Regions from separate parts of the Thermocrispum sp. genome, predicted to be linked through region 2. Evidence: predicted binding sites of a transcription regulator. Region 2 holds the regulator's gene; the other holds the start of a gene.
The links. Region 2 encodes LexA, which represses DNA repair genes until DNA is damaged. Its sites were predicted from a motif close to CGAACACGTGTTCG; they were not measured.

Region 1: dnaB (replicative DNA helicase) is a predicted target of LexA. The motif match lies at 2,309-2,322, and genes of this name have one in related genera.

The regions. Positions count from the first base shown of each region.
Region 1 is NZ_PKFA01000042.1:18,809-26,363, reverse strand. It holds gene CXP56_RS09285 (helix-turn-helix domain-containing protein) at 1-416, shown strand, start outside; gene CXP56_RS09280 (NAD-dependent epimerase/dehydratase family protein) at 420-1,346, shown strand; gene CXP56_RS09275 (hypothetical protein) at 1,637-1,891, shown strand; gene dnaB (replicative DNA helicase) at 2,344-3,744, shown strand; gene CXP56_RS09265 (N-acetyltransferase) at 4,386-5,123, opposite strand; gene CXP56_RS09260 (dioxygenase family protein) at 5,253-6,035, shown strand; gene CXP56_RS09255 (SDR family oxidoreductase) at 6,032-6,952, opposite strand; gene fbaA (class II fructose-bisphosphate aldolase) at 7,105-7,555, shown strand, end outside.
Region 2 is NZ_PKFA01000037.1:20,688-28,242, forward strand. It holds gene CXP56_RS08050 (DUF349 domain-containing protein) at 1-771, opposite strand, end outside; gene CXP56_RS08055 (class III extradiol dioxygenase subunit B-like domain-containing protein) at 1,005-1,730, shown strand; gene miaA (tRNA (adenosine(37)-N6)-dimethylallyltransferase MiaA) at 1,784-2,689, shown strand; gene dapF (diaminopimelate epimerase) at 2,696-3,520, shown strand; gene hflX (GTPase HflX) at 3,563-5,041, shown strand; gene CXP56_RS08075 (hypothetical protein) at 5,070-6,098, shown strand; gene lexA (transcriptional repressor LexA) at 6,105-6,767, opposite strand; gene CXP56_RS08085 (hypothetical protein) at 7,048-7,500, shown strand.

The DNA of each region.
Region 1 (7,555 bases), on a different contig from region 2:
GAAACATTCAACGCGAATACTCGGAAGAATTTCTGGGCAACCCCGAGCACGACGAAAACTCGGTGGACCCCGTCGACTACTTGAACAGTGATCCGTTCAAGTCATTCATGGCCGCTCGCGATGCCGGGGACTTCCGCGTATTCGTCTGCGCCCTGGTGGTGGAACCACTGACGTTGTGGATCGAATTTCTCACCGTCGCGGTGATCGAAGGGGCGGTCTTCGACCGTCTCTTCGCCACCATGGTCGCCCGGAACGACGAAGGCTCCGCGGTGGGCACAGCGGCAGGCCGGCCGACCGTGGGCATCCCGTTCACCTCGGACTCGATCCAGCGGCTGCGTGACGAGCCACTGTCGCCGATTGCGCGCGCGTGCCTCACGCTGGCCTGGGAGCATCGGCACCGATTGCTGGGAGCTTGAGGCGTGCGAGTACTGGTCACCGGCGCAACCGGTTTCGTCGGCAGGGCGGTTGTGGCTGCCTTGGCCAAGGCAGGTCACGACGTCGTCCCAATGGCGCGACGCAGCGGCCAGTTGTCAGGGCGTGTCGCCGATGTGCGCGATTCCGACGCTGTCCGTGCAGCAGTCGCCGGCGTCGACGCCGTCTGTCATCTGGCTGCTCTGACAAGAACACGCGAGTCAGCATCCGCCGCATCCGACTACTGGGCAGTCAACGTCGGTGGAACTTTCAACGTCGTATCGGCATTGCTCGCCACAGCGAGCCCGGCAACGCCGAAACGGCTGGTACTCGCCTCGACTGCCGCTGTTTACGGGACGAACGTCCCGCAGCCAGTGACGGAGGACTCGCCCACCGTGCCGGCAAATCCGTATGGCGCGAGCAAGCTCGCCGCAGACCACATCGTTGCCGGCTGCACCGCTACCGGCGCGATCGGCGCCGTAGCGCTTCGCGCGTTCAACGTCGCCGGAGCTGCGCACGGCGCATCGGACCAGGACAACACGCGGATCGTGCCGAGGATCGTCGCGGTGCAAGCCGGCATCGCACCGGAGCTGACTCTCAATGGTGACGGCATGGTCGTCCGAGATTTCGTGCATGTCGCTGACATGGCAGACGCGTTCGTGCTCGCGCTGGAATCATGTACTCCCGGTAAGTGGCGGACGTACAACGTCGGAAGCGGGCGCGGCACATCACTCGCCAAGTTGGTGAAGATCGCAGAAGAGGTCAATGGCCGCCCGGTGCGGATGAAGCACGGGCCCCCGGTGGACGAGCCGGCAGTGTTGCTGGCCGACAGTTCACGGATACGCCGCGAATTGGGTTGGCACCCACGGCGCTCCGCGGTGGAGACCATCCTCGCCGACGCATGGCAAGCCCTGATCCGCAGCTGTTCCGGATAGGAATATTCCGGAAGCGAATATTCCCAGAATTCGCCGGATCGGCAGTCCCGCCGAGCGACAGTCGCGGTTTCATCACGGCATGGCCGTCACATCACGCCAAGCTGACCCCGCGCCGCAGCATCGGCCCGTCCTGACCGACATGCCGAAGCGCTACCCCACCAGGAGCAATGGCGGAACATCGCGCACCCCTACGAACTGCGATATCCGCACTACCCCTGCGCCAGGTGCGGATTGTGGCCGGGCGCGCCGATCCACCAGGTTCGCCCCGATCCCGGGTGTGCGGAGCAGCCGTGAACGATGCGATCGACCGCGATCGCGAGCTGTTCGCCCGGATCGCCGAGGTGAACCCCGGCGTGGTGCGCACGTTGAGCCTGCTGCTGTCCGAGCTCGACGGTGGCGGGCTCGATCCGACGACGATGAGGGAGCTGGGCGACCGGATCCGCCGGATCGGCGAGACGTCGATCATGCGGGCCGGCCGCGGCACGGCTGGCTACGGCGGCCGCGATGCGTGCCGGCCGCCGGGAAGCGCGACACGCCCGGGATGACGTTTTGCCGCGACACGCCGAACGTCTGATCACAATCTTATCCACAACTTATCCACAGGGTCTGACCTGCGGTTTTTCCCACATGGGGGATAGTTGTCCCCAAGTTGTCCACAGCCTCGCGGGCTCCTGTGAGCGACTGGGGACAGTTGCCCCCAAGTAGTCCACAGGTCATCCACAATTCATCCCCAGGCCGATTTGGCAGGGGTGCGCGGAGCGGTTTAGCGTGCCAACGTCCGCGCCGCCGGCAGCTGCGGCGAAAGACCCGTCAAACCCGACAAAAGTGAGCGTCGACCTGCGGCCGAGTCACCGTGGCCGGGGCGGGCGGCGCCACCCCGGCGGACGGCGGGTCGCCGATTCGTGGTCCGACACGACCGCAGCCTGCCCGCGGCAGGGGGATTCGTGCGGCATACTGGGAATCGAACGAGTGTTCGAGACGGGGAGGTTCAGCGGCGGTGGCATTGACCGACGACCGCAGTCCGGCACTCACCGGGTCCGCTCCGGCGTCCTCCACCCCGGGTGGCGGGTTCGACCGGCAACCACCGCAGGACATCGCGGCCGAGCAGTCGGTGCTCGGGGGGATGTTGTTGTCCAAGGACGCCATTGCCGACGTGTTGGAGGTGCTGCGGCCTGCCGACTTCTACCGTCCCGCGCATCAGGCGATCTACGACGTCATCCTCGACCTGTACAGCCGAGGTGAGCCGGCGGACCCGATCACGGTGTCGGCGGAGCTGGAGCGCCGCGGCGAGCTGGCCCGCGTGGGTGGTGCCCCGTATCTGCACACGTTGATCGCTACCGTGCCTACGGCCGCCAACGCCGCCTATTACGCGCAGATCGTGGCCGAGAAGGCGGTGCTGCGCAGGCTGGTCGAGGCAGGTACCCGGATCGTGCAGTACGGCTACGGCGCCGCCGACGCCCAGAGCGCGGCCGTGGACGAGGTGGTGGACCGGGCCCAGGCGGCGATCTTCGAAGTCACCGAACGCCGCACCAGCGAGGACTACGTGGCGCTGGAGGACCTGCTCCAGCCCACCATGGACGAAATCGACGCGATCGCCTCCGAGGGCGGCCTGGCCCGCGGGGTGCCCACCGGGTTCACCGACCTCGACGAGGTCACCAACGGCCTGCACCCCGGTCAGATGATCATCGTGGCGGCCCGACCCGGTATCGGTAAGTCCACCCTCGGGCTGGACTTCTGCCGGTCCGCCTCCATCAAGCACGGCATGACCAGCGTGATCTTCTCGCTGGAGATGAGCCGCACCGAGATCGTCATGCGCATGCTCTCGGCCGAGGCGAAGATCCGCCTGCAGGACATGCGCAGCGGCCGGATGTCCGACGACGACTGGACCCGCCTGGCCCGCCGCATGTCCGAGATCTCCCAGGCGCCGCTGTTCATCGACGACTCGCCGAACATGACCATGATGGAGATCCGGGCCAAGGCCCGGCGGCTCAAGCAGCGGCACGACCTCAAACTCATCGTGCTCGACTACCTGCAGCTGATGACCTCCGGCAAGAAGGTCGAATCCCGCCAGCAGGAAGTCTCCGAGTTCTCCCGCCAGCTCAAACTGCTGGCCAAGGAACTCGACGTGCCCCTGGTGGCCATCAGCCAGCTCAACCGTGGCCCGGAGCAGCGCACCGACAAGCGCCCCATGCTCGCCGACCTGCGTGAATCCGGCGCGCTCGAGCAAGACGCCGACATCGTCCTGCTCATCAACCGGCCAGACGCCACCGAACGCGACGACCCGCGCGCCGGCGAAGCCGACCTCATCCTGGCCAAACACCGCGCCGGCCCCACCACCACCGTCACCGTCGCCCACCAGCTCCACTACTCCCGCTTCGCCGACCTCGCCCGGGGGTAGCGGCGGTGGTCAGGCGGGTTGGTCAGCCGGGCGATGGCCGGCCTGCAGGGGCGGTACGGGGAGCGGCGGTCATTGTCGTGGCCTCCTTGCCAGGCCGCACCGGAGCGCATCGGGGCATCGAAGCTAGCGAGACGGGATTTGCGGGCCGTCCGGCAACATCCACGCAGCCGAGTACCTGGCGGACCGCGCCGACGGCGCGCCGCGGGATCGGCCGCGCTGACGGGGTGCCGTGGGATGGGTCGTGCTGAGGGGGTGCCGGGGGATGGGCTGTACTGACGGGGTGCCGTGGGATAGGTCGTGCCGAGGGGGTGTCGCGGGATGGGTCGTGCTGACGGGGTGCCGCGGGATGGGCTGTGCTGAGGAGGTGCCGTGGGATCGGCCGCGCTGACGCGGTGCCACGGGATGTTGTCGTGCCGACGGGATGCCGTGGGATGGGCTGTGCTGAGGAGGTGCCCCGGGATCGGCCGTACCGACGGGTGCTGCGGGATGGACGTCGGCTCCCATTCACAGCTGACGGCCTGCTGGCAGCGCTGAAGCAGACGCTGCGAGATCGCCGACCTCGCCCGGTGGGTGACCAGCTCCGAAGAGCGGCGTTCGCGCGGATGCCAGCCGGAGCGGCCCGCAGGGCGCGCCGATGATCATCAGGTGATCCGGTGCAGAACCCACACGTTCGGTTCGACGTAGGTGGCATAGCCGTGGTCCGGTTCGCACAACACCGGGACGAGTGCCCCGGGCACGTGCACCGGACCCCGGTGGTCGAACGGCAAGCCGGTCCATGTACGCCATTGCGCCACCGTCCCGGAAATCTGCATGGACATCGGGGCGATGTTCACCACCGTGCCGCCTGCCCGCACGTGCACCCGTAGCCACGGGTCCTCCGGGAGCCCGTCGTCGCGGGTGCGCGCGACATAGCTGGTCATCGGTTCGTCCGGGCGCTGGTGTTTGCCGCTGGGACGGACCGGGGCGACGAGGGTGGTGAAGTCCAGAGCCGCGACGTTGCGTCGCATGGCCTCCAGCATGACTCCGGACAGCCCTTTGCCACGGTGGTCGGCCTGCACGCTGATCTCCAGTGCACACACCAGGTTCGGGTTGCTGCCGGAGAACCGGGTCTGCACGCTCTGCCGGATCGCCCAGTCCCAGCCGTCCTCGGGCAGCCCGGCCGCAGGATCACCGTCCCAGGCCAGCGGCACGCTGAACGAGCGGGCGATCGGCCGGTCACCGTCCAGCGCGAGCATCACGTACTCCGGATACAGCCGCACGCAGGTGTCGTAGTACAGGTCGGCGGTCCGATCCTGGTACATGAACTCCCCCCAGACGCCGGGGAAGTCCCACAGCCTGTCGGCGAGCTCGGGGCGCTGGGCCAGCGTGACCGTCTGCATGGGCCGAACGCTACCGAGATGCGGCCCACCGGCCGAGGGAATTCTCTTCGCCCGGGCGCCCCGGCAGCAGGACTCCCCGGCCGACCTGGCCCCAGGAATAGCTCCGTCGCCGAAAGGGTTCCCTACGGCATGAGCCAACCGATGCCGGTCCTCTACCTCAGCCACGGCGCACCGCCGCTGGCGGACGATCCCGTCTGGCCGGCCGAGCTGGCCGCCTGGTCCGCGCGGCTACCGAAGCCGCGAGCCGTTCTGGTGGTCTCGGCGCACTGGGAAGCCGCCCCGTTGACCATCGGGGCAACCTCCACCCGCCCCTTGGTGTACGACTTCTGGGGTTTTCCGCAGCGCTACTACGCCGTGCAATACCCGGCACCTGGCGCTCCGGAGCTGGCTGCCGAGGTACGCAGACTGCTCGCCGGCGCCGGTTATCCCACCGCGGACGCCCCGGACCGCGGGCTCGATCACGGCGCTTACGTGCCGCTGATGGAGATGTACCCGCAGGCGGACGTTCCGGTGCTGCAGATTTCCATGCCGTCGCTCGACCCGCGCGAGCTGTACGAGATCGGCCGCAGGCTGGCGCCGCTGCGGCATGCCGGCGTGCTGATCGTGGGCAGCGGCTTCTTCACCCACAACCTGCGCGAGATGAACCCGATGTCCGGCCCCGCCGACGCGCCCCCGCCGTCCTGGTCGGTCGAGTTCGACGACTGGGGCAACGAGGTGCTGTCCACCGGCGACGTCGACGCCTTGCTGGACTTCCACCACAAAGCGCCGGCCGCCGGCAGAGCCCACCCGCGCACCGAGCACTTCGCGCCGCTGTTCGTCAGCCTCGGCGCAGGCGAAGAGGCAGGCGTGGCGCGGACGGCGATCGAAGGTTTCTGGTACGGCCTGGCGAAACGGTCGGTGCAGCTCGGCTAGCCGGCCTGGTCGGACTTCTCCAGCGCCGCTCGCGCGCCCGGGCCGACCACCGCGGATTCCCGCGCACCCCTGGTGGCGATGTCCCGCATCGCTTCGGCATCGGCCTGGGCCACGCCGGTTCGCCCGCTGCCGATCTCGATCAACGGCGGCAGCAGCGAACGGATCAGCTTCATGGCACCCACCCAGCGCGGCACGTGGATGGTGCGTGCCCGGCGCAAGGTGCCGCGTTCGAGGTGGTCGAGGGCGACCTCGAGCGGATAGGTCTTGCCGAGGAAGCCGGGCATCCGCCCGCGCATCTTGCCGAAGACCGGGTGCCGGTCAGCGCTGGTGACCAGGTCGGTGCCGATCCAGGTGGGGTGCGCGACCCCCACCCGCACCCCCAGGTGCCGCAGCTCGGCACGCAGGCTGTTGCAGAACGCCTCGACGGCGGCCTTCGACGCCGCGTAGTTGGCCATCCCCGGGGCGTGCGCGATCGCGGCCAGCGACGAGATGGCCAGCAAGTAGCCCTTGCGCTCGATGACGTGCGGCATCGCGACGCGGAACGTCCGCCAGACGCCGAGCAGGTTCACCTCGATGACCTTCTCGAACGCCACCGGGTCGACGGACCGCACGAATCCGGTGCTGGCGATGCCGGCGTTGGCCACCACGACGTCGATGCCGCCCCACCGCTGCACGACCTCGGCAACGGCCTTCTCCAGGTCCTGCCAGCTGGTGACATCGGCCTCCCACCACGCCGCGTCCGGCCCGATGCGGCGGGCCACCGCGGCCAGTTCCTCCGGCTCCAGGCCGAGCAGCGCGACCTTGGCCCCGCGCGCCGCGAAGCGCTCGGCGAGCCCGGCGCCGATGCCCCTGGCGGCTCCCGTGATCAGCACGACCCTGTTCCTCAGCGACCTGGACGTGAACGGGTTGCCGGCCACGGCACCTCCTCGCAGCAGCTACCGGAGAGTAGGTCGAGCCGAGCCTAACAGGGGACTGCCCACAGGGGCAGACCGCTTGTGGTACGGGCCCGTGTCCCGTCCGTAGGATGGGCCCTGGACCAGGCTTGATACCGCGAGCACAAGGAGCGCCGATGCCCATCGCAACCCCGGAAACCTACGCCGCGATGCTGGACCGCGCGAAGGAAGGGGGATTCGCCTACCCGGCGATCAACGTGACGTCCTCGGAGACCCTGAACGCGGCTCTGCGTGGGTTCGCCGAGGCGGAGTCCGACGGCATCATCCAGATCTCCACCGGGGGCGCCGAGTTCGCTTCCGGCCAGAAGGTCAAGGACATGGTGACCGGCGCCGTCGCGATGGCCGAGTTCGCGCACGTGGTGGCCGAGAAGTACCCGGTCACCGTCGCACTGCACACCGACCACTGCCCGAAGGAGAAGCTGGACAAGTTCGTCCGCCCGCTGATCCAGATCTCCCAGGAGCGGGTCGACCGGGGCGAGAACCCCTTGTTCCAGTCGCACATGTGGGACGGCTCGGCGATCGACCTGGAGGAGAACCTGCAGATCGCCGCCGAGCTGCTGGAGCAGG
Region 2 (7,555 bases):
CCAGTCGGTGGAGTCGGCCAGCTGCTCCGCCTCGGCGATCAGCTCCTCCTTGCGCTTCTTCGCCGCCGCCCGCTGCCGGTCCAGCTCGGCGAAGTGCGAGCCGCGCCTGCGGTTGAACGCGTCCCTGGCCTTGGCGAAGCGCCGCCACAGCTCGTCGTCGGTCTTGCGGTCGACGCCCTTGATCGTCTTCCACTCCTCGAGCATGTCCCGCAGCCGATCGCCCGCTGCCTTCCACTGGGTGGAGTTCGCCGCGATGTCCTCCGCCTCGGCCACCAGGGCCTGCTTGCGCTCGATCGCCGCCTGCCGGGCGGCTTCCCGCTCCTGCTTGACCCGGTCGATCGCTTGTTCGGCGTGGGCGATGACCTGGTTCAGCCGGGCGCGCAACGCCTCGATGTCGCCGACGACGGCCGCTTCGTCCAGCCCGTCGCGCAGGTGCACCGCCGACTGCAGTGCCTGCCTCGGGTTGCCGCTTCCGGAAGCCAGGCGCGTCTCCAGCAGCTCGACTTCCGTGCGCAGGTCGTCGAAGCGGCGGGCGTAGTGCTGCAGGCCTTCCTCCGGGGAGCCCGCTTGCCACACCCCGACGGCGCGTTCGCCGTCGGGAGTCCGCACGAAGACGGTGCCGTCTTCGTCGACGCGTCCCCACCGCTGCGGCTCCGCCTCGGCGTGCGGCACCGGCGGTGCCGCGTGCGCGATGCTCACGTGCCCGTGCAACACCTCACTGGGGGCAGGGGCACTGGTTGACTGCTGTTCGGTCGCCTTGTCGTCGGCCATGGCCGGCTCCCTTGTCTGACTGCGTGCCGTGCGGGTGGACCCCGCAGGCGCCCCGCCGTGCGGCGGGGCCGGACTCTGCTGCACACCACTATTCCGGTAGTAAGTCCGAATTCAAGCAGGTCAGTCACGAATGCGGTACTCGGGAACCGTCCTCGGTGCTCCCGGTAGCCTCGAGCTGACGCCGGTACCAGCCACACGGTGTGCCGAAAACGACGCCGGCGCGGAGGAGTTCGATGATCACGCGGGTTGCGGTCGTACCGAACCCCCCGCTGCTGGTTCCGGAACTGGTGCCCGGCTCGGTGGCGGACACGGCAGGGGTGCGCGACGCCGTACTGGAGGCGGCCGCGTGGTTGGCCGAGGAATCAGAGCACTGGCTGGCGATCGGAGTCCATGACGGTCCACGCCGGGCGGTGCCGCCGTCGACGCGCAGCACCTTCGCCGGATACGGCGTCGACGTGCCCGTGGCCCTTTCGGACGAGCCGGGCGGGGAAGTGGAGCCGGATGCCCCGCTGCCCGCGCTCGTGGCCGGGTGGCTGCGTGGGCAAACCGGTGCCACGTCGGTGCACGTCGAGTTGGTGCCGCCCGGCTATCCGCCGGACGAATGCATCGGCTTGGGGAGGCGGCTGGCGGACGCGGCGCAGCGCTCGGCAGTCCCCGGACCGGGTGTGCTGCTCGTCCTCGGCGACGGGTCGATCCGGCACGGCGAACGCGCACCGGCCAGGCCGGACGAGCGGGCTCCGGCCTTCGAGGCACGCGTTGCGGCGGCACTCGCCAAGGCCGACGCCGCGGCGCTGAGCAGCATCGAGCCGGAGCTGGCCGCGGACATGGGGGCGATGGGCCGCGCGGCATGGCAGGTCGCCGCCGGGGTGCTCGGTGACGACCGGTGGGTGAGCAAGCTGTTGTACTCGGATGCACCATTCGGGGTGGGCTACCACGTCGCGACCTGGGAACGACCGTGACCGAACCTGCGCTTTCCCCCGCTGCCGAGGACGCCGGGGCGGACGCCGCCGGCCTGCGCCCGGTGGCCATCGTCGGTCCGACGGCGACCGGCAAGTCGGACCTGGCCATCGAACTGGCGCTGCGCGTCGGCGGGGAGGTCGTCAACGCCGATGCGATGCAGCTGTACCGGGGGATGGACATCGGCACGGCGAAAGTGCCACCCGCCGAGCGGCGCGGCGTCCCACACCACCTGCTGGACGTGCTGGAGGTGACCGAAACCGCGTCGGTTGCGGCATTCCAGCGTGACGCACGGGCGATCATCGAGCGCCTGCTGGCGCGCGGAGTCGTGCCGGTGGTCTGTGGTGGCTCGGGCTTGTACGTCCGAGCGATCGTCGACGATCTCCGCTTCCCGGGGACCGATCCGGCGGTACGGGAACGGCTGGAACGCGAGGCGGCACGGCGAGGCGCCGAAGCCATGCACGCCAGGCTGGCCGAGCTGGACCCGGCGGCCGCGGTGGCGATCCTGCCCACCAACGCGCGCCGGATCGTGCGGGCCCTCGAGGTCATCGAGATCACCGGCAGACCGTTCTCGGCCACCATGCCCAAGCCGGGGCCGCCGCGCTACGGCACGGTGCTGATCGGCCTGGACCGCGACCCGGACGAGCTGGACGCGCGGGTGGACGCCCGCGTGGAGCGCATGTTCGCCCACGGCTTGGTGGACGAGGTCCGGCGGCTGCTGCAGCGTGGCCTGCGCGACGGCAAGACGGCGTCCCAGGCGCTGGGCTACAAGCAGGTGATCGAGGCGATCGACGGTGACGGTGACTTCGCCGCAGCGGCGGAGGCGACCGCGCGGGCGACCCGGCGGTTCGTGCGCCGTCAACGGTCGTGGTTCCGCCGGGACGACCGCATCACCTGGCTGGACGCCGGCGATCCCGATCTGCTGACCCGCGTGGTGAAGCTCGTCGAGGACAGGCCGTAGCCTGGCGTGGTGGGTATCGGTTTCGTCAAGGGCCACGGCACCCAGAACGATTTCGTCGTGCTCCCCGACGCAGGCAATGCGCTGGACCTGACGGCGGCTCGTGTGCGGGCGTTGTGCGACCGGCAGCGCGGCCTGGGCGCGGACGGGGTGTTGCGGGTGGTCCGCGCCTCCGCCGCAGGCCTGGAGGGCACCGCGGCCGACTGGTTCATGGACTACCGCAACGCGGACGGTTCGGTGGCCGAGATGTGCGGCAACGGGGTGCGTGTGTTCGCCCGTTACCTGGTCGAGGCCGGGCTGGTGGACTCGAGGGAATTCCCGGTGGCCACCCGGGCCGGTGACCGGCAGGTGCGGGTGCACGACGACATGTCGGTGACGGTGCACATGGGAACGGTGCGGGTGACGGGCAGCTCGTCGGCCAAGATCGGCGGTGTCGAGGTGCGTGGTCTCGCCGTGGACGTGGGCAACCCGCACCTGGTGTGCCTGGTCGACGCGGATGTCGACACGTTCGATCTGCGTGATCAGCCGTGGTACGACGAGGCGGATTTCCCGGATGGCGTGAACGTCGAGCTGGTCAACCGAGCTGACGGGGCGCTGCGCATGCGTGTCCACGAGCGTGGTGTGGGGGAGACCCGGGCGTGCGGCACCGGCACCGTGGCCGTCACGGCCGCGGACCTGCATCTGCTCGGCGAAAGCGAGGGGAGCCGGGCGGTGCACATGCCCGGCGGGCGTGTCGAGGTGCGCGTGGCCGGCGGCGAGGCGACCATGACCGGCCCAGCCGAGTTCGTCGCCTCGGGCGAGATCGCCGATGCCTGGTGGGCCGCGCAGCGGTAAAAGATTCGTCGTCACGGCCGGGCCGTGGGACGATGGAGGTGTATGACAGAGACGAAGAACTGGCGCGATGCGCCGGAAGCAACGGACCAACGGCCCGGCACGCTCGCCGACGAGGCCGACGAGCCCTCGGTCGGCGAGCTGGAGAAGGAAGGGCGTGCCGCGCTCCGGCGGGTCGCAGGCCTGTCCACCGAACTGCACGACGTCACCGAAGTCGAGTACCGCAAGCTCCGCCTCGAGCGCGTCGTGCTGGTCGGCGTGTGGACCGAGGGCACTGCGCAACAGTCGGAAGCCTCGCTCGCCGAGCTCGCCCGGCTGGCCGAGACGGCGGGCTCGCAGGTGCTGGAAGGCTTGGTGCAGCGGCGGAACCGGCCGGATCCGGCCACCTACATCGGTTCCGGCAAGGTGGCCGAACTGGCCGACGTGGTGCGCTCCACCGGAGCCGACACGGTGATCGTCGACGGGGAACTGTCGCCCGGCCAGCTGCGCCAGCTGGAGGAGAAGCTCAAGGTCAAGGTCATCGACCGGGTCGCGCTCATCCTGGACATCTTCGCCCAGCACGCGCGGTCCCGGGAGGGCAAGGCGCAGGTCGAGCTGGCCCAGCTGCAGTACCTGCTGCCGCGCTTGCGTGGTTGGGGTGAGTCGCTGTCCCGGCAGGCAGGCGGCCGGGCGGGCGGCGCCACCGGTGGTGTCGGTCTGCGTGGTCCCGGTGAGACGAAGCTGGAGACGGACCGCAGGCGCATCAACAAGCGGATCGCCAAGCTGCGGCGCGAGATCGCGGCCATGGAGACCGTGCGACGCACCAAGCGCAGCCGCCGGGAGGCCAACGAGGTGCCCAGCGTGGCGATCGTGGGGTACACCAACGCGGGCAAGTCGAGCCTGTTGAACGCGATCACCGGCGCGGGTGTGCTGGTGGAGGACGCGCTGTTCGCCACGTTGGATCCGACGACGCGGCGGGCGCAGACGCCGGACGGCCGCACGTTCACGCTGACCGACACGGTCGGGTTCGTGCGTCATCTGCCGCACCAGCTGGTCGATGCGTTCCGGTCGACGTTGGAGGAGACCACCGGCGCCGACCTGCTGCTGCACGTGGTGGACGGTGCCGACGCGGCGCCCGAGGACCAGGTGGCGGCCGTCCGGCAGGTGCTGCGGGAGGTCTCCGAGCACCAGGGCGTGCCGTTGCCGCCGGAGCTGGTGGTGATCAACAAGGCGGACCTGGCGGGCGAGGTGAACCTGATGCGGCTGCGGCATCTGCTCCCGGACGCCGTGGTCGTCTCGGCACGCACCGGCCAGGGGCTGGACAAGCTGGTCGACGCGATCGCGGACCGGCTGCCCCGGCCCGCGGTGATGGTCGACGCGCTCGTGCCGTACGCGCGTGGCGAGCTCGTGGCCCGCGCGCACGCCGAGGGCGAGGTGCTGGTCGAGGAGCACAACCCGGAAGGCACTCGGCTGACCGCCCGGGTCAAGCCCGACCTGGCCGCGGCGTTGAAAGAGTTCGCCGTCGATGGTGCCGCCACGCGCTGACCGATCCGGTCGGCGGACGCGGCTGACCGTGGGCGCAGCAGTGGCCGTGGTGATCGGCATTGCTGCCGGGGCTCCGGTGAGCACCGCGGCGGAGGTGCCGGCGCCGAAGACGTTGTGCACCGTCGACGACCCCCGCCTGCCCGAGCTGTCCGGCTTGGCCTCCAACGGCCGCGAGCTGTTCGCCGTCAACGACGGCGGGACACAAGTCGAGGTCATGGTGCTGGATCGTGAATGCACCGTCCAGCGCACGATCACCGCAAGCATCGATCCCTACGACGTGGAGGATCTGGCGCTCGACGCCAACGGCGTGCTGTGGCTGTCCGACACCGGCGACAACGGCAAGGCCCGGGAGACCGTGGCGCTGATCGCGGTGCGGCCGGACGGCAGCGCCAGCCTGCATCGGCTCACCTATCCGGACGGCCAGCACGACGCCGAAGCCCTGCTGCTGGACCGTCGCGGCACGCCGTACGTGGTGACCAAGAGTGTGCTCGGCCGGTCGGCGGTCTATCGGCCTGCCGAGCGCCTGCGCACCCCGGGGCCGACACCGCTGGAGAAGGTGGCCACCGTCAGCTTCGCCGTGACCGGCACGCCGGGCGGGCCCGACCAAGTGGGACCGATCGGATCGATGCTGGTCACCGGCGGCGCGGTGAGCCGAGACGGCACCGTCGTGGCGCTTCGGACCTACACCGACGCCTACCTTTTCCCGGCGCCCGACGGGAACGTGGTCGCCGCGCTGAAGCGTGAACCGGTGCGTGTCCCGCTGCCCGGCGAGCCACAGGGCGAGGCGATCGCGTTCGACCCGGACGGCACGCTGCTGGCCGCCGGCGAAGGGGTCGGCCAGCCCATCCGGGCGGTACGCAAGGCCGCGGCCCTGGTCGACGCGGCGACGTCCACCCAAGACGGCTCGTCCTCGGGCAAGGCTGGGAACAGTGACGCACCCTCCGAGTCGTCGTCCGGAGATCAGCAGCGGTCCAGGCTGCCTGCGCTGGTGGTCGCCACGTTGACTGCTGTCGTGCTGTGGTTCGGGCTGGGCAAGCTCCGGCGCAGGCGCCGCTAGCCGGCCTCAGAGGCGCCGCAGGACCGCGACCACCTTGCCGAGGATCGTCGCCTCGTCGCCCGGAATGGGGTCGTAGGCCTCGTTCTGCGGCATCAGCCACACGTGGCCGTCCTTGCGCTTGAACGTCTTGACCGTGGCTTCGCCGTCGATCATCGCTGCGACGATCTCTCCGTTGTCGGCCGTCGGCTGCTTGCGCACCACGACCAGGTCGCCGTCCGCGATCGCCGCGTCGATCATCGAGTCACCGGCGACGGTGAGCAGGAACAGCTCGCCCTCGCCGACGAGGTCCTTCGGCAGCGGGTAGATCTCCTCGACGGCCTGCTCGGCGAGCACCGGGCCGCCCGCGGCGATGCGCCCGACCAAGGGCACGTAGGCAGGCTCCGGCCGTGCCTGCTCGGCGGCGACTTCCTCCTCGGTGCTGCGCGGACGCTGGGGGAGGTCGGCCGGGACGATGCCCACCGCGCGCGGCCGGTTCGGGTCACGCCGCAGATACCCTTTGCGTTGCAGTGCCAGCAGCTGGTGCTGCACCGACGACGTGGAGTTCAGCCCCACCGCGTCGCCGATCTCGCGCACGCTCGGCGGGTAGCCGCGTTCGTCCACCCAGGAGCGGATGACCTCGAGGATCTGGCCCTGACGTGCGGTGAGATCGCTCGGCCGGGTGGTCCGCAGTTCCCGGACGTTGTCGTTCTTCCCGCTCGCGCGCCGCCGTGTGCCTTGCTTCGGCTGCTGTGCCACCGCTGTCCTCCCAGGCTGGTCCGCGACATCCGAGTACGTCGCGTCACCGACAGTAACGCGTGCCCTGGCCAAGTTCAAACACGCGTTCGAACGACACGCCGGTGAAGTCTCGATTTTGTCGGTCCCGCGTGGTACACATCGATCACGTGTTCGACGAACGCATGTTCGAACACTCCGGCGGCCGGACGCGAGCCGATGGCACGAAGGAGGAAGCATGACGGTCCTTGCGAGCGAGGGATGTCGGCGCCCCGTCGCCGTGCAGCCGCGAGGCGCCTGTCGGCGTACTTCCGAGGAGGCGTTGCGTCGTCCGCCTCGGGCGGGCCGCGTGGTGGCCAGTCCGCGGCGCACCGGCGTGGCGTGCGGGCCGCGTTCCGCGGCGCGGCAGTGGCGCGTGATGGTCGCGGTAGCCGTGGCGGTGGCCTGCGCGGTGGTGGCTTTCGGGCTGCTGCTCGGCGGTCTGGCGCACGGGGTGGCGGCGGAGGTGCCGGATCGCACGGCCATCGTGTCGATCGCCCCGGGGGAGACGCTGTGGGACGTGGCGGTCAAGTTTGCGCCTCACAGTGATCCGCGTGCGGTCGTCGAGCGCATCGAGGAGTTGAACGGCGTGTCGGCGGGCGCGGTGGCTCCCGGTCACGCGCTGACCGTGCCGGTCGAGTCGCGGGGCTAGCGGGGCGTGCCGCGACGGCAGGCCCCCGCTCGCGGGATCGGCTTCGCGCGTCGTG